2 regions of the Stenotrophomonas sp. STEN014 genome follow, and region 2 is predicted to be linked to the other one. Evidence: predicted binding sites of a transcription regulator. Region 2 holds the regulator's gene; the other holds the start of a gene.
What was found. The regulator FliA, encoded in region 2, starts transcription of late flagellar genes. The targets are predictions, from matches to a motif close to TAAAGTTTNNCNNNCNNNGGCCGATAA.
Positions count from the first base shown of each region.

Region 1: ACVOMC_RS08500 (GGDEF domain-containing protein) is a predicted target of FliA. The motif match lies at 8,712-8,738, and genes of this name have one in related genera.

Region 1 covers NZ_JBRREN010000005.1:27,472-38,723, forward strand. The annotation lists gene ACVOMC_RS08460 (ABC transporter ATP-binding protein) at 1-693, opposite strand, end outside; gene ACVOMC_RS08465 (serine hydrolase) at 966-2,552, opposite strand; gene ACVOMC_RS08470 (VOC family protein) at 2,699-3,091, shown strand; gene ACVOMC_RS08475 (DUF72 domain-containing protein) at 3,128-3,886, shown strand; gene ACVOMC_RS08480 (DMT family transporter) at 3,933-4,844, shown strand; gene ACVOMC_RS08485 (GGDEF domain-containing protein) at 4,893-5,957, opposite strand; gene ACVOMC_RS08490 (pseudouridine synthase) at 6,046-6,768, opposite strand; gene ACVOMC_RS08495 (GGDEF domain-containing protein) at 6,817-8,475, opposite strand; gene ACVOMC_RS08500 (GGDEF domain-containing protein) at 8,773-10,212, shown strand; gene ACVOMC_RS08505 (metallophosphoesterase) at 10,358-11,252, shown strand, end outside.
Region 2 covers NZ_JBRREN010000006.1:62,879-74,130, forward strand. The annotation lists gene ACVOMC_RS09890 (chemotaxis protein CheA) at 1-972, opposite strand, end outside; gene ACVOMC_RS09895 (protein phosphatase CheZ) at 977-1,597, opposite strand; gene cheY (chemotaxis response regulator CheY) at 1,597-1,989, opposite strand; gene ACVOMC_RS09905 (RNA polymerase sigma factor FliA) at 2,003-2,749, opposite strand; gene ACVOMC_RS09910 (MinD/ParA family ATP-binding protein) at 2,746-3,630, opposite strand; gene flhF (flagellar biosynthesis GTPase FlhF) at 3,617-5,287, opposite strand; gene flhA (flagellar biosynthesis protein FlhA) at 5,438-7,540, opposite strand; gene flhB (flagellar biosynthesis protein FlhB) at 7,537-8,667, opposite strand; gene ACVOMC_RS09930 (putative bifunctional diguanylate cyclase/phosphodiesterase) at 8,730-10,838, opposite strand; gene fliR (flagellar biosynthetic protein FliR) at 11,005-11,252, opposite strand, start outside.

The DNA of each region.
Region 1 (11,252 bases), on a different contig from region 2:
GATATTGGTGTAGCTGTCGACGATGCGCCCGGTCATCTCCGAGCGCGCGTCGGCCTGCTCGCGCGAGATGCGTTCCATGCGGGGCACGAAATGCCACATCAACAGCGCATACCCGATCAGCCAGGCCACGAACGGCAGCATCATCCGCCAATCCGTGGCACCGGCCACCACCAGCGTGCCGATGAAGAACACCAGCACGTAATTGCCGATGTCGAACAGTTTGACCACCGTCTCGCGCACCGCCAGCGAGGTCTGCATCAGCTTGGTGGCGATACGCCCGGCGAACTCGTCCTGGAAGTACCCCATCGATTGCCGCAACAGGTAGCGGTGCACGCTCCAGCGGATCCGCATCGGGAAATTGCCCAGCAGGGTCTGGTGCTGCACCAGCGAATTGACCATCACCAGCAACGGCAGCCCGACCAGCACCAGCAGCGCCATCCACAGCAGGCGCGGGCCTTCGGCCGCGAGAAAGCTGGCCGGCGTGCTGCTGCCGAGCCGGTCCACCAGCGCGCCGACATAGGCGTAGAGCGCCAGCTCGGCCACCGCGATGCCGGCGGTGGTCAGCGCCATCAGCAGCAGCCATTTTTCCGCGCCACGCGTGTAGTGCCGGCAGAACGCATACAGCCCGCGCGGCGGCTGCGCGGGCGGATCGGACGGGAACGGGTCCAGGCGGGATTCAAACCAACGGAACATGGAAGCAGGCCAGCGATCAGACGAGGTGGGCCATTGTCGCGTATCCCCGCAATACAGAGGGCACAGGGCACGCGCCTGGCTGTTCGCCACTACCACGGCCAGGCCCGCCTGCGGGCGGAACCGTCCCGCTATCGCCGGTAGTTCGGCATGCCGGACTGCCGGCAACAACCGGTCGCGCTAACTGCCCCGCCGGTGGTGACCCGGCAGCGCCGGCGTGATGGAACCGGCCTGCCGCTTGGCGACCACCGGCCTGACCGATGGCGCCGTGGCACTCATTTCTTGTCAGACACCGGCACCAGCAGCAGATCCTGGAAGTCGAAGCTGAAATCGGTCAGCGAAGACACCGCCTGCATGCGCACCTCGCGCACCTTGCCGTCGGGGTCGAGGCTGAAAGTGACGAAGGCGTCGGCGTTGAGCGAGCGGTTGTCCCAGCGCACGATGAAGGTGTCGTGCTGCCAGTGTTCCATGGTGCCGACCAGATCGGCGGTGGCACCGAAGCGCAGCCGCAGCTTGCCGCTGCGCTGCTCGACGAACACATCGCCATACCACGCATCACGGTACGCGCCGGCATAGCCGGCCAGCGGCAGCGAGGGCTTGGATTTGGCATCGCGCGCGGCCACATGGTTGGCCCAGCTTTCATCGGCCTTGTCCTGCGACTTGGCCACGGCGGCGGCATAGGCACCCACCCAGTCGTGCGCCGGCGCCTCGAGCATCGCGTCGAGCACGCTCATGGTGATGGCGTTGAACGCGGCGCCGGACTCGGCATTGGTCAACACCACCACGCCCAGCTCCTGCCCCGGCACCAGGGTGAGCCGCGACACCTGTCCCGGCCAGCCGCCGGTGTGCCAGACCAGTTTCTGTCCGCGGTAGTCGCTCAGGCTCCAGCCCTCGCCGTAGCCGGCGAAGTTCGGTCGCGCCACTTCCAGCTCCGGGACCGACGGCTTGGGCACGACCTGCGGAATCTGCATCTGCCACATCTGCTGCTGGGTCTTCTCGCTGAACAGCGGCGTGCCTTCGGCGAGACGGCCTTCGGCCAGCTGCACGTTCATCCACTTGGCCATGTCCTGCACGCTGGAATACAGGCCACCGGCGCCGGCGGCGTTGGACCAGGTCAGCGGCGGCACCGGGCGCAGGTCGGTGAAATCGAACTTGGCGTGGCCGACGGCGGCCTTGTCACCGGGCTGGAGGTGATTGGCGTTGTAGCGGGTGCCGGCCATGCCGACCTTGTCGAAGATGCGCTGCTGCAGGAAAGCATCGAACGACTGCCCGGACACGGTCTCGATCACCTGCTGGGCCACGGCATAGAGGATGTTGTCGTAGGCGTAGCGGTCGCGGAAGCCGCCCTTGAGTGGCACCTTGGCCAGCCGCGCCACGACCTCGGCATTGGAGTAGGTGGTGGTCGGCCAGAACAGCAGGTCACCGGCCCCCAGGCTCAGGCCGCTGCGGTGCGAGAGCAGATCGCGGATGCGCATCTCGCCGGTGACATAGGAATCGGACATACGGAACGAGGGCAGGTGGTCGATCACCCGGTCGTCCATTTTCAGCTTGCCGTCCTCGGCCAGCAGATTCAGTGCGGTGGCGGTGAAGGCCTTGGTGTTGGAAGCGATGGCGAACAGCGTGTCGGCCTGCACCGGCTCGGGCTTGCCCAGTTCTCGCACGCCCCAGCCGCGCTGCAGGATGACCTTGCCGTCCTTGACCACTGCCACCGCGACGCCCGGCACGTCGAACTGCTCACGTACCCGTTCCACGGTGGCATCGAGCTGCTGCAATTGCGCCGGCGTCACGGTTTCCTGCGCCAACGCGGCCTGTGCGGCCATCCCCATCGCGAGCACCAGCCCGCCGCCCAACCAGTTGTTCAATGTGTGTTCCCTCTGGATCGATACCCGCCCCGCACGGGCCGGCCTTCCCGCGATGGTAACGCGCGCACGCGCACGCTCGCCTTCCACCGCCCGCAGGAACGCCCCATGGAACTTGCCGCCCGCACCACTGCCACCTTGTTCCGTGCCTGCGCTACCGCGATGCGCCAGCCGCCATCGACTGGCTGTGCCACGCGTTCGGTTTCCAGCGCCATGCGGTGTACCGGGACGGTGACATCGTCCACCACGCGCAGCTGGTGTTCGGCAACGGCATGCTGATGCTCGGCTCGGTGCAGCCCGGCCCATGGGGTGCGAACATGGTCCAGCCCGATGAGGTGGGCGGCCGGGAAACCCAGAGCGTCTGCGTGATCGTCTCCGACGCCGATGCCCACTGCGCCCGCGCCCGGGCCGCCGGCGCGCAGATCGTCATCGCGCTCGCCGACCAGGACTACGGCGGCCGCGGCTATGGCTGCCGCGATATCGAAGGCCATCTATGGTGGTTCGGCAGCTACGATCCCTGGCAGGCACCGACGGCTCCCTGACCCGGCACAATGGTGCTTTGCGTGGACACGTTGCGCATGGATGACCTGTTTTCCCGCGATGTCCGTTCGCCGTCCGGCTTCCACGTCGGCATCGGCGGCTGGACCTATGCCCCCTGGCGTGGCGGCGCGTTCTATCCGCCCGGGCTGGTGCAACGGCGCGAGCTGGAGTTCGCCAGCCGCCAGCTGACCAGTATCGAGATCAACAGCACCTACTACGGCGCGCAGAAACCGGCGATCTATGCCGCCTGGCGCGATGCCACGCCGGAAGGTTTCGTGTTCTCGGCCAAGGCGCCCAAGCGCATCGTCACCGCACGCAAGCTGGCGTCCACCGGTGCGCAGGTCGAGGATTTCATCGATGGCATCAGCCATCTGGGTGACCGGCTGGGGCCGCTGCTGTGGCAGTTCGAAGCCGGGCGTGCGCTGGAAGTGCGCGAGCGCAGCGTGTTCACCGCGCAACTGGTGGCCCTGGCCCGGCAGCACGGCATGGCACTGATCTATACCGACTCGGCCACGCATCCCAACGCCGCCGACCTGTGCGGCGACTTCGTCTATGCGCGGCTGATGGACAGTCGCGACGCACACCCCAGCGGCTACCCGTTGCCGGAACTGGCCCAGTGGGCCGAACGCGCGCACCGCTGGCGACAGGGGGCTGCGCCTGGCGATCTGCCGTACCTTGTGCCGCCGGACACCGTCGCCAGCACCCCGCGTGAGGTGTTCATCTACTTCATCAGTGCCGCCAAGCACCGCAACCCGGCGGCGGCGCAGGCACTGTTGCGGCTTCTGGGCGAAAAGTGACGGAAGCGGCACAGCGACCGGACCAGGCATCGGCGACAATTCGCCCATGCCGATGAACGACACCCGCAAAGCCCTGCTGCAAATCCATTTCTGTGTGCTGTTGTGGGGCGTGACCGCCATCCTCGGCAAGCTGATCACCCTGCCCGCCCTGCCGCTGGTGTGGTGGCGGATGCTGCTGGTGGTGGCGATGCTGGCGCTGCTGCCGCGGGTCTGGCGCGGGCTGTCCAGCCTCAGCACACGGCTGGTACTCGGCTATGCCGGCATCGGCGCGCTGGTGGCGTTGCACTGGCTGACCTTCTACGGTGCGGTGAAGCTGGCCAACGCCTCGGTGGCGGCGACCTGCATCGCGCTGGCGCCGGTGTTCACCGCGATCATCGAACCATGGATCGCCCGGCGTCCGTTCCAGCTGCGCGAACTGGCGCTGGGTGTGGTGGTACTGCCGGGCGTGGCGCTGGTGGTCGGCGGCGTGCCCGATGGCATGCGCCTGGGCGTGGCGGTGGGCGCGCTGTCGGCGTTGCTGGTCGCCATCTTCGGCTCGTTCAACAAGCGCATGGTCGGCCACGCCGACCCGCTGACGGTGACCGCGCTGGAGCTGGGCGCCGGCACCCTGACTCTGACCCTGCTGGCGCCGCTGCTGCCGTTCCTGCTGCCGGCCCTGGCCAGCGATCTGTGGGTTCTGCCGGATCTGCACGATGGCCTGCTGCTGCTGGCCCTGTCGGGGCTGTGCACGCTGCTGCCGTTCGCGCTGGCACTGGTCGCGCTGCGCCACCTGAGCGCCTACACGGTGCAGCTGGTAACCAACCTGGAGCCGGTGTACGCCATTGTGCTGGCGATGCTGTTCCTGGCCGAGCAGCATGAACTGTCAGCGCAGTTCTATCTGGGTGTGACGATCATCCTCGGTGGCGTGTTCCTGCATCCGCTGCTCAACCGCCTGCGGCCGGCCGCCACCGCCAGCTGAGCGCCACACACGGCAACGAGCTCGCTCCGTCCTGCCGGCAGGGCCGGCTCAGTCGGCCAGCACGACCCGGTCGCGGCCCTGGGCCTTGGCCTGGTAGAGCGCGGCATCGGCCCGGCGCAGGGTATCGGCCGGGGTTTCCCCGGCACGGTGCGCGGCCAGACCGATGCTGACCGACAACGGCAGCCCGATCGGCAACAGGCGCACGGCCTCGCGCAGGTAGTGGCATTGCAATTCGGCCTGGTGCAGCGGGGTCCCGGGCATCAGGATCACGAATTCCTCGCCACCGAAGCGGGCAGCCATGCCACGTCCGGCAAACTGCGCGCGCAGCACATCGGCCAGCTCGGTCAGCACGCGGTCGCCCTCGCTGTGGCCGTGGATGTCGTTGACCCTCTTGAAGTGGTCGATATCGACGATGGCCACCGCCGGCGGCCCTTCGACGGCGCGTTCGATCGAGGCGGACATCGCCGCGGCCAGGGCGCGGCGGTTGGGCAGGCCGGTCAGCGGATCGGTGCGGGTCTGTTCGGACAGCTCCAGATTGGTCTGTTCCAGCTGCTGGTAGTACTCGGCCAGCCGTGCCTCGTACCACGCGTGCTCGCGATGGTGATGGTCGATCTCGCGGCGCAGCAGACGCATTTCCATCATCCGTCCCACCTGCCGCGACAGCGCGCGCAGGGCGCTGGCACGGTCCGCATCCAGCATGCCGGGCGCCGAATCGAACACACACAGGGTTCCCAGCGCATGGCCGTCACTGCTCAACAGGGGGGCACCGGCATAGAAGCGGATGTTCGGTTCCCCAACCACCGCCGGATTGCCGCAAAAGCGGGCATCCTGCCGCGCATCCCGAACCACGGTCAGCTGCCCCGGCTGGAGAATGGCATGGGCGCAGAACGCCTCGTCACGCGTGGTCTGCTCGCTCTCAAACCCCTGCAGCGCTTTGAACCATTGGCGGTCCTGATCGATCAGGGTCACCGCGCCCATCGCCGTCCCGCACAGTGTGCGGGCGATGGTCACCAGATCCTCGAACTCCTGCTCACGCGCGGTATCCAGGATGCGGTAGCGGTGCAGCGCCGCCAGACGTTCGGCTTCATTGGCGGGAAGCGCGGGTTTGATCATGCTCGGTTTCCGATCCGGCGGCTGGCATCAGGTGGGCATCTGGGATTCTAGCCACCGCACGCAGAGACGGCAGCGAGCCGGTCACACTTCACCAATCGGTCTGTTGCGGCAGCAGGCCGCGCAACTCCTGTTCGGTGAGATTGCGCCACTGTCCGGGCTTGAGTGCACCGAGCTTGATGTTGTCGATGCGCACGCGCCGCAGCTGGGTGACGCGGTAGCCGAACTCCGCGGCCATCAGCCGGATCTGCCGGTTCAGACCCTGCTCGAGAATGATGCGGAAGCCGAATTTGGCGATGCGCGAGGTGCGGCACGGCAGCGTCATCTCGTTGTGGATGCGCACACCACGGGCCATGCCGCGCAGGAACTGGTCGGTGACCGGCTTGTTGACGGCCACCAGGTATTCCTTCTGATGGCCGTTTTCTGCACGCAGGATCTTGTTGACGATGTCACCATTGCTGGTCATCAGGATCAGGCCTTCGGAATCCTTGTCCAGCCGGCCGATCGGGAAAATCCGCTGCTCGTGCCCGACGAAGTCGACGATGTTGCCGTTGACCTCGGTCTCGGTGGTGCAGGTGATGCCCACCGGCTTGTTCAGCGCGATATAGACATGGCGACGGCCAGTGCTCTTGTGAACGGCGCGGGTGCGCAGCGGCTGGCCATCGACCAGCACCTGATCGCCCTCGCCCACCACGGCGCCGGTGCCGGCAACGATGCCGTTGACGGTGACGCGGCGGGCGGCGAGCAGGCGATCGGCCTCACGGCGGGAACAGAAGCCGGTTTCGGCAATGTGCTTGTTGATTCGGATTGTCATCGGGCGATTATCCGCCATCGCCTGCTGCCCGAACAGCGCGCGGCCGGTTCAGGCGGTTTCCAGCTCCGAGCCCGCATCCACCACGCGATTGCGGCCCGCGCGCTTGGCCCGGTACATCGCGTTGTCGGCCCGCCGCATCAGCCCGGCCACATCCTCGTCCCGCGCCTGCAGCTGCGCCAGCCCGATGCTGACCGTCACCACCAGCCCTTCATGCTGCAGATTCCGGGCGTTGTGCGTGATTTTCTCGCGCATCTGCTCCAGCCGCGGCGCAGCCACGCCGGCCGTTGTGCCCGGCAGCAGCACGAGGAACTCCTCGCCGCCCATGCGGATCACATCCATCTTGTTACGCACGCCTTGCGCCAGCGTCCTGGCGACCAGCACCAGCACCTCGTCGCCCACATCGTGGCCGTAGCGGTCATTGATCTGCTTGAACAGATCGATATCGAGAAAGCCGATCGACAGCGGCTGTGCACTGGCGCGCGCCTGCTGCATGTACTGCTCCAGCTGGCGCAAGCCGGCGCGACGGTTGGGCAGACCGGTAAGCGCATCGGTGTCGGCCAGATGCCGCATCTCGTCGCGCTGCTGGCGCAGACGGCCCAGGCCACGGTTGAGTGAATAGGCCGAGACCATCAAAAACCAGGTGACCGACAGCTGGATGATTTCGACCCGGTACTGGACCAGCAGCCGGCTGCCGAACAGATCCGCCAGTTCGATCACCAGCAGCGGCAGCACCGCCGCCAGCCCCTCCAGCGCCCTGAAATTGCGCCGGCACAGCGATACGCCCCCCAGCAGGAAGGTCAGCGCGCAGATCAGCAGGAACAGGTGGTCCAGGGCCATTCCCACCCACGACAGCAGTGGCCACGGCATCGCCGGCGCGCCCAGCGCGAGCACGACCAGCACAGCCAGCAGGCCCTTCATCACCGGCCGCGAGCGCTGCAGCACCCGCGGTCCCCCGCACAGCCGCCACATGATCCAGCCCATCACCGCGACCCGCAGCGAGGACAGCGCGACCTGCCACCACGCCGCCGTGCGCCCCACCGGCAACCACGGCTCGGGATAGCCGCTCAGCCCGCTCAGTACCGACTGCCAGACCACCAGCAGCACGCACACCAGCGCGTACAACAGGAATTCGCGCCCGAGCGTGGTGAGAAAACCAATCAGCGCCGACAACGCCAATGCCAACGCGATGGCGATGCAGGCGGTGCGGATCAGCAGTCGCACGGTATCGATCTGCTGCACCGGACTGGGGGCCCCCAGTCGTACCGTCGGAATCCAGCGGGCCTTGAGCGGCGGCTCCCAGGCGACCTGGATCGGCTCACGGCTGCCGGCCTTGGGCACCACCACCATGCCGATACCGGCCCGGAACCGGGAATCGCGGGTGCGCGCGTCCTGCATGTGTCCGCAGACCTGGCGGTCACCGTGATGGATCATCACCTCGCCGGCGAACACGTTGAACACATCCACCGCCTGCGGGGCGCCGGACCAGCCGCCGGCGGGCGCCGGAATATCGATGCCATCGTTCAGCCGCGCCAGCGCCTCCGGCGAACAGGTCCGTATCGGCGCCGGTTGATCGGTGGCCGCGCCAACCAGCAGATAGTCACGGTCAAGCTGCAGCGGCCCAGCATTGCCTGCCCCGGACCAGACCACACCTACCAGTGCCAGCAGGAGCATGGCGACGATCATCGTTGCGCCACGTGCACCTGCCACCTTGCATCCTTCCACCATGCCATCCCCAACGCGCACTCCAATGCGCCGGATCGGATTATCGCAAGAACCCGGCGCATCCATCACGTGAAGGCGTCGTGGCACCTGCCCCAGGTCCGGAAAGTGACCATTGCACCCGATTTGTCAAGTCAACCAGCGCCCCCCCCCGACCGCAGCCTTTCCCGCCCCAATCCCCTGCCCCGTTCCCGCCGGCCGTGACCTCCATCCCGGTTCACCGCTAAAGTACTTGCCCTTTCTGCCGATAACGGCTGCTTACCTTGAGCAGTCGCGCACTCTGTCATGCACAGCATTACCGCCGTTTCGTCCGCTATCGACACCGAGAATCCGGCGCTGGTTGCCGCCTGGCAACGCGGACTGACCGAAGCCGGCCCTGCCGCGACGCAGGTGTTGGCCCAGCTTGCCGATACCGGCGCGGCCGAAATGGCGGTGCATTTCTATCAGGTGATGCTGGATGACAAGCGGGCCTCACGGCTGCTGTCACACGACCAGGTGCGCACGCGCCTGCAGCCGGCCATGCAACGCTGGGTGCGGGATCTGCTGCTGGCCACGCCGGAACGGGTGGAATCGCTGATCGCCGCCCAGCGCGTGGTGGGCGATGTCCACGCCCGGGTCGGTATCCCCGTCGACCTGGTGACCCGCGGCATGCGGGTGCTGAAACAGCGGCTTTTCCAGCTGATCAGCGAGCAGGCCGGACACAGCGAGCAGGCGCACGCCGCCGTTGCCTGCCTTACCGCCTCGTTCGACATCGCACTGGAATGCATGACCCTGGCCTACTCCAATGCACGCGAACGCTCCTCGCGCACGGATGCGGCATACCGGCTGTTCTCGCTGGTGCAGAACGTGGGTACCGAGCGCGAACGACAGCGCGCCCTGCTGCTGGACTGGGAAAACACCTTGCTTTATGCGTTGGCCAGCCAGAACGAGACGCCGGAGTTCCAGTCGCTGGCCGGCTCCGAGTTCGGCCTGTGGCTGACCCACAAGGGCATTCCCAGCTTCGGTGAAAGCTCCGAAACCCAGCAGATCTGCGCGCTGATGGCCGCAGTGGACCAGACCCTGCATGACACCCTGGATACAAAGCGCGACCTCAAGGTGCGTTCGGCCCATCTGCAGGAAGTGCGTGCCCGCGTCGGCCAGATACGCAACCTGCTGGGGATGCTGTTCGAGCGTATCGGTGAACTGGACGCCGGCTGCGATGCCCTGACCAACCTGCTCAATCGCCGCTTCCTGCCTACCGTCCTGCGCCGGGAAATCGAGCTGGCGAGCAAAAACAAGGCCGGCTTTGCAGTGTTGCTGCTGGATCTGGATCACTTCAAGAGCATCAACGACCAGCACGGCCATGAGGCCGGCGACCGCGCCCTGCAGCACATCGCCGGCATGCTCAGCCAGTTCACCCGTGGCAGCGACTACGTGTTCCGCTATGGCGGCGAGGAGTTCGTGGTGGTGCTGGTGGCGGTGGACGAGCGTCAGGCGCTGGTCATCGCCGATGGTCTGTGCCGGCGTATTTCCGATTCACCCGTGCCCCTGGCCGATGGCCAGCCATTGGCGATCACCACCAGCATCGGGGTCGCCCTGTATGACGGGCACCCGGATTACGAGCGGGTCATGGCACGCGCCGATGCCGCGATGTACCAGGCCAAGAAACAGGGCCGCAACCGCATCGTGCTGGCCGACGACAGCCTGCCGGAAGCCCCGGACCGTGCTTCCCTGCAGAACCGCTGACTTCTCTGCGCCGGCGCAGGGCCGGTAGCACATTAGCTTCGCCGGTCCGGCCAACCAATGGCCGATGCCCGCACGCGTGCGGCCACGTAGCATGGGGTGGCGGATGCCCACCCCCGCCTGCCCCCTCGTCTGCCGGATGTCGTCCATGTCATTTGCCCGTACCGTTACCCGCTGGGCCGCCCTGCTGCTCCACGCTGCCCTGCTGCTGCCCGGCGTGGCCAGCGCCAGAGAGGCCTCCGCCCCGGCGGCGCACGTGGACAGCGACGGTCCCTATATCTTCCGCAACGGGCGACAACTGCAGGCGCGATGGATCTGCAATGACCGGGTGGTCGAGCGCACGCTCACCCGCCGCGCCACCACCACGGTTCCGTCGCAGTGCGGCTACCCGCGCCCGCTGACCGTACTGCAGCCACTGCCGGCTTCAGCCTCCTCGCTGCCTGCCGCGGCCCGCATCGTGGCCCTGTCCGATATCCATGGCCAGTACGGGCTGCTGGTGCGGCTGCTGCGCGCCAACAAGGTGATCGATGGCAAGGACCGCTGGGCGCTGGGCCGCGACACGCTGGTGATCGCTGGCGACGTGTTTGATCGTGGTCCGCAGGTCACCGAGGCGTTCTGGCTGCTGTACAGCCTGCAGCAGCAGGCGGCAAAGGCGGGCGGCGCGGTGCACTTCGTTCTCGGCAATCACGAGACGATGGTGCTCTACGACAACCTGAGCTACGTCAATCCCAAATACCTGCGCAGCGCGCAGCTGCTGGGCCAGAGCTATCCGCAGCTGTATGGCGCCGATTCGGTGATCGGCCAATGGCTGCGCACCCGCCCGGTGCTGCTGCGCATTGGCGATACCCTGTTCCTGCACGGTGGCATTTCGCCCGAGGCGATCCAGCTGGCGCTGGACCCGGCTGCCACCAATGCCGCCTACCGGGCTTCGCTCGGCCGTCCCCGGGCCGAGCTGAAAGCCGATCCCAAGCTTGCCCCGTTGTATGACGGCAAGACCAGCCCGATCTGGTACCGCGGCTATTTCGATGGCCAGCTGGACACTG
Region 2 (11,252 bases):
CAGCTCCAGGTCCACTTCCTTGTTCAACGAGCGCGCGACGTCACGGGCGACCTTGGGGAAGCGCGAGAACACCTTGCCGACCGGCTGCATGCGCGTGCGCATGACTGCCGATTGCAGGCGCGCGGTGGCGATATCCAGGGTGGACACGGCACGATCCAGTTCCTCGTCCTTCAACCGCGTGCGCAGGGTCTTGAGACGGTTGCGGGCCAGTACCAGCTCACCGATCAGGTTGACGATGGCATCCAGCCGCTTGGTGTCCACGCGTACCGTCTGCTCGGCTTCGGTCGCCTTGCCTGTGGCTTTGGGCGGCGGTGCCGGCCGGGACGCCGGGGCAGGAGGCGTTGCCGTTGCGGCGGGCGCTGGCGGCGCAGCGGCAGCAGATTGCGCGCCTGGGGCGGCGCCTCCATGCAGCTGGTCGAGCAACGCTTCAAACTCATCTTCGCTGATCAGGTCATCGCCCGCTTTGGCTGCGGGGGCCGCGCCGGGCGCGGTGGGGCCGTGCAGGGCGTCCAGCAGCGCTTCGAATTCGTCCTCGCTGATCAGGTCGCTGTCGGCGGCGGCCGGCGCGGTTTTCACCGGCGCAGCGACGGGCGCCGCGCCGATGTCGAACTGGGCGATCAGGCTGGCCGGGGCGTGAGCCGGGTCGGTGCCGGCGGACACCGCATCGAGCATCGACTGCAGCCAGTCCAGCGATTGCTGGGCGGCATCGAAATGATGGGCCAGCAATTGGGCCTTGCCAGACCGGGCCATGCCCAGGGTTTCTTCTGCCGCATGGCACAGCTCGACCATCGGCGTGATCGACAGGAAGCCGGCGCCGCCCTTGAGCGTGTGGAAACCGCGGAACACCACATTGAGCTGGTCGGCATCCTGCGGGGCCTGTTCCAGCGCCACCAGTTGCTCGCCGAGGCGATCGAGGATTTCCTGCGCTTCAAGGATGAAGTCGGCGGCGATGTCGTCGGCAAAAGCACTCATGTGTTTACAGCCCCAGATCCGAGAGCAGGTCGTCAGCGTCATGCTGGGAGACGGCGTGGCGGTCCAGGCCGCTGACCGCCGGGCCAGCCAGCCCGGCATTGCGTGCGTCTTCCTCCGGTGGCGGCAGCCCCAGCGCACCGAAGCCTTCGTGCACGCGGCGGACGATGCCGACCACGCGACGGATGATCTGCCCGGTCAGGTCCTGGTAGCTCTGGGTCAGCGCCACCTCGGTGAGGTTGTGGCGGATGCGGTCCAGGATCACGTCCTGTCCGGGATTCAGGCCTTCGGCGCGCAGCTGTTCGGTCAGCGTGCGGCATTCCTCGGCCAGGTCCAGCGTGCGATGGGTCGCTTTTTCGGTCATCTCGACCACGTGGTCCAGGCGCGCGCAGGCATCGTCCAGTTCGCCGGCATCGGTGGTGATGCTGGGCAGTTCGCCCAGCGCCTGGCCCAGTTCGCGGGCCAGCCGGCCCAGGCCGGCCATCATCGGCTGGGTGCGCAGCGCGGCCAGCGCGTCGATCTCGCGACGCCAGCCGGCTTCGTCACCGCTCTCCAATGCGGCCAGTGCATCCTGCAGGCGCTGGATCAGGGCGCTCTTGTCGCCCAGGGTTTCGCTGTGACCGGCCATCAGGCGCTCGCCGCCAGACGCTCGAAGATCTTGCCGAGCTTTTCTTCCAGGGTCTGCGCGGTGAACGGCTTGATGATGTAGCCGTTCACGCCGGCCTGGGCCGCTTCGATGATCTGTTCGCGCTTGGCCTCGGCGGTGACCATCAGCACCGGCAGGGTCTTGAGCCTGGCGTCGGCGCGGATCGCCTTGAGCAGCTCGATGCCGGTCATCACCGGCATGTTCCAGTCGGTGACAACGAAATCGAACGGCTGGCTCTGCAGCAGCGACAGCGCCGCATGCCCGTCCTCGGCTTCCGCGGTATTGGTGAAGCCCAGGTCGCCGAGCAGGTTCTTGACGATGCGGCGCATGGTCGAGAAGTCGTCGACGATCAGGATGCGCATGTTCTTGTTCAAAGGGCTTTCCTCTTCATGGTTCCTCGAGACCGGCGTCTGCCGCCTCGAATATCTTCAATCGGCCGCGCAGGCGCAGCGTGGCCTGGCCGTGGATCTGGCAGACACGCGATTCGCTGACACCCAGTACCGCGCCGATTTCCTTCAGGTTCAATTCCTGCTCGTAGTAGAGCGAGAGCACCAGCTGTTCGCGCTCGGGCAACTGGGCGATGGCCTTGCCCAGTTCGGCGCCGAACTGGCTGCGTTCGAGCATCTGCTGCGGGGTCGGGCCGCCGCTGGCCGGCGTGTCCAGCTCGCCCTGGTCCTCGATCCGCGATTCCAGGCTCAGCACCTGGCCACGCGAGGCGTCTTCGATCAGCCGCATGTACTCGGGCAGCGGGATGTCCATGGCCTCGGCCACCTCGGTAGCGCTGGCGGCACGGCCGCTGGCCTGCTCCAGCCGGCGGATGGTGCCGGCCGCTTCACGGGCACGCCGGTGCACCGAGCGTGGCACCCAGTCGCCGCGCCGGATCTCGTCGATCATCGAGCCGCGGATGCGGATCGAGGCATAGGTCTCGAACGATGCTCCCTGGTCGGCATCGTAGCTGCGCGATGCTTCCAGCAGACCCATCATGCCTGCCTGGATCAGATCGTCGATCTCCACGCTGGCCGGCAGGCGCGCGGCCATGTGATGGGCGATGCGGCGTACCAGGTCCGCGTGCTGGGCGATGCAGTCATTGCTGCTGGCGCGTTGCACTTCACGGTACTGGGCGGCGGGATTCATGCAGGCACCCCGCGCTGGATGATGCGTTCCAGGAAGAACTCGACGCCGCCGCGGGCTTCGGTCGGGGCTTCCCAGCGCGAGGTTCGCAGCGCGATTTCCTGGAGGGCCAGCGCGGCCGGCGAAGACGGATACGCCTTCACCACCGGCTGCTGGCGCTGCACCGACAGGCGCAGCCAGTCGTCCTGCGGCACGCAGCCCAGGTAATTCAGCGATACATCCGCCAGGAATTTGTCGCACACGCGCACCAGCTTCTCGTACAGCACACGGCCTTCGTTGGGGTCGCGCACCATGTTGGCCACGACCTGCATGCGGTCCACGCCGCGTTCGCGCGAGAGCACCTTGATCAGCGCATAGGCGTCGGTGATCGAGGCCGGTTCGTCGCAGACCACCACCACCGTGTCCTGCGCGGCCTGGCAGAAGGTCAGCACGCTGTCGGTGATGCCGGCAGCGGTGTCGATGATCATCACGTCCAGCTCGCGCTCGAGCTCGGAGAACACGTTGACCAGACCGACATGCTCGGCCGGCTGCAGCTCGGCCATGTGCCGTCGACCGGATGCGGCCGGCACCACCAGCACGCCGTTGGGGCCTTCGATGATCACCTCGTCCAGCGTGCAGCGCCCGGCGACCAGGTCGGCCAGGGTGTGCTTGGGCTGCAGGCCCAGGATCACGTCGATGTTGGCCAGGCCCAGGTCGGCGTCCAGCAGCAGGGTGCGTTTGCCCATGCCGGCCAGGGCGACGGCCATATTGGCCGAGACGTTGGTTTTACCCACGCCGCCCTTGCCGCCGGTGATCGCAATCGTGCGTACCGGACCGGCCGGCTCGCGACGCGTGGCCGAAAGCGGGAAGGTGTTGGTCAGTTGGGCGTACTCACGCGACGGCATTGTTGGACTCCAGGTTGCAGGGCATATCGGCCGCGCGGCGCAAATCTTCAAGGCGAAGTACAAGATTCGCCGCCGAGGCGCGATGCAGGTCCTCCGGCACGTCCTGGCCGTCGGTCACCCAGGTGATCGGCAGGTTGTGGTCCACCGCCACCGACAGCGCCGAACCGAACCGGCCGGTCTCATCGAGCTTGGTCAGCACCAGCCCCTGCGGATTGGCGGCGCCGAAGCGGCGTACCACCTCGTCCATGTCCTGGAAACTGGTATTGGCAGGCAGTACCAGCAAGGTGCGGATCTGGCCGGCGGCGCGCAGCCACTGCAGCTGGGCGGCCAGGGCGCGGTCGCGCTGGCCCAGGCCGGCGGTGTCGATCAGCACCAGCTTGTAGTCGGCCAGGCGCTCCAGCAGCTGGGTGAGATTGGTGCCGCTGTTGGCCTCGTGCACGGCCACGCCGAGCTGGCGGCCGAAGCCGTAGAGCTGCTCGCGGGCGCCGATGCGCTGGGTGTCGGTGGTGACCAGGGCCACGTCGCGGGCGGCGTGGGCTTCGGCGAAACGCGAGGCCAGCTTGGCGATGGTGGTGGTCTTGCCGGCGCCGGTGGGGCCGACCAGGGCGATGACGCCGCCGCTTTCGATCGGGTCGATCGGCGCGATCGGCAGCTTCTTCGAGACCAGCCCCAGCATCAGGCCACGGGCGCGGGCCGGATCGGTCTCCAGCGGAATCTGCATGACCACGTCCCGGGCCAGGCCGGCGTCGAAGCCGTATTCGTCCATCAGGTCCAGCGCGCTGGCCCGCACGGCGCTGCCGCGCAGGCGCTCATCGGTGAAGCGGTTCATCTCGCGCTCGATCAGCTGGCGCATGCCGGCCACTTCCTGGCGCAACTCGCGCATCTGCGCATCGTCGTGCGGGACCGGGCTGGCCACGGCGACCAGCGTCGGGGCGGCCGCCGCCGTGGAGATGGCAGGTGCCGCGGCCGGTTCCGGCAAGGCCGGCAGCTGTGGCGGGGTCCCCGGCGTGCTGGCAGCTTCCGCAGCGGGCGCCACTTCAAAGGTGGGCTCCGCCGCGGGTTCCAGCGGTGGATCGATCAGGAAATTGGCGCGGTTGAGCGCTGGCACGGGCGCGGCCTGCAGCGGCTGCGAGGCGGCAACGGCAACCGGCTGCCTGGCGCTGCCCGGCGCGAGGAAGGCCGGCACCACCGGCTCGTCATCACACGGCGGCAGTGTGGCGAACGTCTGCGGCGGCGGCACTGTCGCTGCCGGGGCGGGTTCCGGGCGCGGCTGCAGCATCGCGGCGAAACGGCCGCGGGCGGGCAGGTCGGTGCTGCTCTCGATGGAGCGGCCGGTGGCGCCCACGGCCGAGCGGGCCAGCGCGGCCACCGCCGAAGTGGTGGGAATGACGGCTTCCGGCTCCGGCGCCTTGCGGCGGGTCACGGCGGCCATGATCGCTTCGGCGGCGCTGCGCGGCTTGGGCGGCGCTGGCGGGGCCGGGCGGGCCGCTTCCAGTGCGCGCTGCACCACGGCTTCGTCGTAGCTGGCGGCCGCCACGATCTCGACACCTTCCTCGATCCGCCGGTTGGACAGGATCACGGCATCCGGGCCGTGCTCCTTGCGCACCAGGTTCATGGCCGTACGCATATCGGCGGCGACGAAACGTTTGATTTTCATGCTGTGGTACCGGGAATTGGAGTGCGGTTGCAAGGAAGGCGAGGGGGCGTTGGCAATGTCATGCATGGCGGGAGGTGCTCCTTCGTCCTTCATTGCTGCGGATAGGGTTCAGATGTCTGTTTTCCGTCGCGGGTGCCGGTTTCCAGTGCCTCAACTGATCGTGCCGACCAGTTTCAGGCGCTTGTCTTCCGGCACTTCGCTGTAGGCCAGCACCGACAGCGAGGGCACGCTGTGGCGGACCATCCGGGCGAGTGCGGCGCGGACCGGGCCTGGTACCAGCACCACCGCCGGCTCGTTGCGCGCCTCCTGCTTGCCCACACATTCGGCAAGACTCTGATGGAGGCGTTCGGCGAGACCCGGTTCCAGTGCGGCACCATTGCCTTGCGTGGATTCCTGCAAGACCCGTTCCAATTGCGGGTTGAGGGTGAACACCGGCAGCTCGGCCGACATTCCGGCGATCTCCTGCACGATGAAACGGCCCAGCGCGTTGCGCACGGCAGCGGTGAGGATGGCCGGGTCCTGGGTCTGCGGGGCGTTCTCCACCAGGGCTTCGGCGATCTTGCGCAGCTGCCGTACCGGGATGCGCTCGGTGAGCAGGTTCTGCAGCACGCGGGCGACCACGGAAATCGGCAGCGCCTTGGGGGTGAGATCTTCCACCAGCTTGGGCGCGCTCTTGGCCAGCGTGGCCAGCAGCTGCTGCACTTCCTCGTGGCCGAGCAGCTCGGGCGCGTGTTCGCGGATCAGGTGCGACAGGTGCGTGGCGACCACGGTGGCCGGGTCGACCACGGTGTAGCCCATCGACTCGGCATGGGCGCGCTGGTGTGGCTGGATCCAGGTAGCGTCCAGGCCGAACGCCGGGTCCTTGCCGGGAATACCGTCCAGCTGGCCCAGTGCGCTACCCGGATCCAGCGCCAGTTCGCGGTCGGGATGGATCTCGGCGCTGGCCACCGGCACCCCGTGGATCAGCAGCCGGTAGCCGGTCGCCGGCAGCTCCAGGTTGTCGCGGATATGCACCGAGGGAATCAGGAAACCGACATCCTGGGTGAGCTTGCGGCGTACGCCCTTGATGCGCGCCATCAACTCGCCGCCCTGGGCCTTGTCCACCAGCGGAATCAAACGGTAGCCGACTTCCAGACCCAGCGGATCGATCGGGCGCAGTTCGTCCCAGGTCAGCTCGGCGGTAGGGGCCGGCTGCGGCGGGGACAGGCCCGGGATGTCGCCGGGCGCGGTGGCCGGATCGGCGCCGCTGGCGGCCGCGGCGCCGTCACGTTTCCAGAACTTCCAGGCCAGGAAGCCGAGAATCGCCGCCAGCGTCAGGAAGGCGACGTTGGGCATGCCCGGCACCAGGCCGACCAGGCCGATGATGCCGGCGGCGATGGCCAGGGCACGGTACTGGCCGAACACCTGGCCCATCATCGCCTGGCTCATGTCCTGCTTGCGCGAGGCGCGGGTGACCAGCAGTGCGACCGCGCTGGACACCAGCAGCGCCGGCAGCTGCGCGACCAGACCGTCACCGATGGACAGCAGGGTGTAGGTGGCGGCCGCGTCGCCGAACGGCATGCCGTGCTGCAGCACGCCAACGGCCAGGCCGCCGAGCAGATTGATGAACAGGATCAGGATGCCGGCGATCGCATCACCGCGGATGAACTTGTTGGCGCCATCCATCGCACCGTAGAAATCGGCTTCCTCGCGGACTTCCTCGCGACGGATCTTGGCTTCCTCGCGCGTCAGCAAACCGGCGTTGAGGTCGGCATCGATGGCCATCTGCTTGCCGGGCATGGCATCGAGGGTGAAGCGTGCGGCCACTTCGGACACGCGTCCGGCGCCCTTGGTGATGACCACGAAGTTGATGATGGTCAGGATCGCGAACACCACGATGCCGACGGCATAGTTGCCGCCGATCACGAATTCGCCGAACGAGGCGATCACCTTGCCGGCCGCCTCGTGGCCATTCTGGCCATTGAGCAGGATCACCCGGGTGGAGGCCACGTTCAGTGCCAGCCGCAGCATCGTGGTGATCAGCAGCACGATCGGGAAGATGGTGAAATCCAGCGGCCGCTGCACATAGACCACCGCCAGCAGCACCATCAGCGAAATGGCGATGTTGAAGGTGAACAGTGCATCCAGCACCGGCGCGGCCAGTGGCATCACCACCATCGCCAGCAGCGCCAGCACGATCAACGGCGTTCCCAGCCCGTTGCGCATCATCTCCAGCACCCGGCGCACGCCAAATGGCATCGATTGCATGCTCATGGTGTGCCTGCCTTGCCGAACTCATCCACCTCGAACGGCGGTTGCGCGGGCATGGGTCCGGTGCGCCACTGGCGCAGCTGGTAGACGTAGGACAGGACCTGGGCAACAGCCGAATACAGTCTCACGGGAATTTCCTTGCCGAGTTGCCCTTCTCTATACAAGGCGCGTGCCAAAGGCGGAGCGGAGACGATGGCGACCTTGTTGCCGTCGGCCACCTGGCGGATGCGCAGGGCCAGCTCATCGACACCGCGGGCCACCACCGTCGGCGCGTTCATGCGGCCACCTTCGTACTTCAGCGCCACCGCGTAATGGGTCGGGTTGACCACGACGACGTCGGCGCCGGGTACTGCTTCCATCATCCGCCGCTGCGACAGCTGCATCTGCATCTGGCGGATGCGGCCCTTGATCTCGGGGCTGCCTTCGCTTTCCTTGAGCTCGCGCTTGAGCTCCTCGCGGGTCATCTTCAGCTTCCGCAGCCAGTTCCACTTCTGGTACGGCGCGTCGATGGCCGCCAGCAGGCACATCGCCCCGGCGGTGGCCAGCAGCAGCTGCAAGGTGAAGCCGAACCCGCTGCTTGCCGCGCTCTCCAGCGGCATGCGCAGCAGCCCGCGCAAGCGGTCCATGCCATGCCACATGCACAGCCCGGCGGCGGTGCCGACGAATACGATCCGCAACAGGGACTTGGCCAGTTCGGCCAGGGCTTCCGGACCGTACTGCCGCTTGAGCCCGCTCATCGGATTGAGCCGGTTGAAATCCGGCATCAGCGCCTTCTGCGAGACGCGCAGGCCACCCATCACCACCGGGGCCACAAAGCTGGCCAGCACGCACACCAGGATCAGCGGTGAAATGGCCACCATCAACTTCAACAGCAGCCAGCCGGCGTGCCCGAACAGCGCGTCAGGGTTGCGGAACAGCGCCGCCTCCGGGGTCAGGGCGCCCCGTAACCAGCTGCGGGTGCCGCTGCCGATGGTGCCGGCCATGGCGTAGATGGCCAGCACGCCCGCGCTGAACACCGCGGCGGTGGCCAGCTCGCGCGAACGCGGGATGTTGCCCTGTTCGCGGGCGTCGCGCAGGCGTTTTTCGGTGGGAAGTTCGGTCTTTTCGCCGGACTGGTCGTTCTCGGACATCACGCGGCACGGAAGGGGAGCTCACTGTCTCCGTGCAAGAAGCGTTCCGCTCGCCGCGGCGCTCAGGGTCCGCTGTGGTCCACCGCCGGAAGCGCCACGCCGCCATGCAGGCGCATGAAGCTTTCGGCACTGACCGGCTGGCCGAGCTGGTTGCCTTGCAGGTAGTCGCAGCCCAGACGCTCGATATAGGTACGCTGGCCCTGCGTTTCTATGCCCTCGGCGACGACGTCCATGTTCAGCGCATGGCCCAGCGCGATGATGGCCGAGATGATCACCACATCCTCGTCGCTCTCTTCCACCGCCAGGATGAAGGCCCGGTCGATCTTCAACTCGGTGGCGGGCAGGCGCTTGAGCTGCAGCAGGCTGGAGTAGCCGGTGCCGAAGTCGTCGATGGAAATGCCGATGCCCAGCGCCGCCAGCGCGCGCAACGAGGTGGAGGTGGTGTCGGCATCGTGCATCACCACGCTTTCGCTGATTTCAAGGATCAGGCGCGAGGGGTGCAGTCCGTTGTGCTCCAGGATCTGGCGGACCTGGCCCAGCAGCTGGCCCGAACCGAGCTGGCGGCTGGACAGGTTGACCGATATCCGCCAGTCCTGGTGACCGGCATCCTGCCAGCTGCGCATCTGCCGGCAGGCCTCGTTCAACACCCACTTGCCCAGCGGCTCCATCAGGTCGTGCTGTTCGGCCAGCCGGATCACCCGTTCGCACGGGATCAGGCCATGTTCGGGATGGCGCCAGCGCAGCAGCGCTTCGGCCCCGCCGACACGGCCGCTGTTGGCATGGATGCGAGGCTGGTAATGCAGCAGCAGTTGCGGCGTGCCGATGGCCGAGCGCAGGTCCGCGAGCAGGCGGATATCCTGCTCGACGCTGCCCTTCATCCACTCGGCATAGACCGCGTGGATGTTGCGCCCGGCCTGCTGCGCGTGGCGCATCGCGATCTCCGACAGCGATACCAGCGACTGGCCGGCCTCGGTGTCGGCGCTGAGCAGGGCCACGCCGATACTGCAGGTCACGCGCATGTCGCGGCCGCCCACGCGCAGGGTGTTGATCGCGGTGATGACGCGCTCGGCCAGTCGTCTGGCCGCTGGCTCGTCCTCAATCGGCGTGGCGATCACGAACTGGTCGCCACCGAGCCGGGCGACCAGATCCCGGGCGCACATCAGCTGCCTGAGGCGTTCGGACACGCCGACCAGGACGGTGTCTCCGACATGATGGCCGAAGGCGCCGTTGATCTGGCGCAACTCGTCCAGATCCAGCGAGAGCACGGCCAGACTGTGGCCGGCGTCGCGGGCGCTGGCTATCTGCTGGTCGATCCGTTCAAGCGCCCGCTGGCGGTTGGGCAGGCCGGTCAGCGGGTCGTGCAGGTTGGCGTGGAACAGCTCCTTGCGCGCGTCGTCCAGCGAGGCGGCCAGCATGGAGTTGCGCAGGTGCAGCAGCCGGCTCCGGGTACGTTGTTCCAGCAGCGAGACCAGCAGCGTCACGCCGATCACCGCGACCGATACCACCACCACGAAGGCGGCCAGCCATTCGGTTGGCAGCCCGCCCGTACCGGCCGCGGCGCAGACACTGCCCTCGGCAAAATGCGCCGCGGCCATGCCGGTGTAGTGCATGCCGACGATCGCCAGCCCCAGCACGACAGCGGCGGCCAGACGCGCCGGCAGCGGGTGGTCGCTGGCGCGCAGGCGGAAGGCGATGAGCAACGCGCTCCAGGAGGCGGCAACGGCGATCACGATGGACAGCGCGAACCAGAAACGGTCGTATTCGATCTGCGGATGCATGCGCAGGGCGGTCATGCCGAGGTAATGCATGCAGGCGATGCCTATTCCCATCAGCAGCGCGCCCAGCGCCAGCCACAGATGCGGCAGGGTCGGGCGCGAGACCAGCCACAGCGCGAACAGCGCGCTGGCGATGGCCACCAGCAGCGATTGCAGCGTCAGCCACAGGTCATAGCCCACCGGGATTGGCAGGCGGAAGGCGAGCATGCCGATGAAGTGCATCGACCAGATACCCGCACCCATCGCGCCGCTGCCGGCCAGCAGCCACAGCGCGGCGCTGCGGCGCGAATCGGCGACGGACACGCGGGCGGCCATGTCCAGCGCCGTGTATGACGCCAGAATGGCGACCAGAACTGAAAGCACGACGAACAACGGGTTATAGCTGCCGACGAGCATCAGGACCCCTCCGGAGATGGCGCACCGCACCGTCCCGGTGCGAGGTGGCAGGCAGCTCCGCTGTCACGGCAGTACCCGCGCGGCTCCCAGACTACCTACACCATGGGGGGGGGAAGCAAGAGGCGGGCGTATCGGCGCGGCAAAAAGGGCCTCAGCCGGTCGCGGATCAGCCGGTGACCTGGCGGGCGGTATCGAAGGCGGTGTCGAGCAGGCGTTGCACCGGCGGTCCCATTTCGCCGGCCAGCAGTGCCAGCAGCAGCATGCCCAGCAGCAGGGATACCGGCAGGCCCAGCTGGATCGGGTTCAAGGCCGGGGCCGCGCGGGCCAGCACGCCGAAGGCCAGATTGACCGCCAGCATGGCCACCGTCAGCGGCAGCGCTAGGGTCAGTGCGCCACGGAAGATCTGCAATGCGA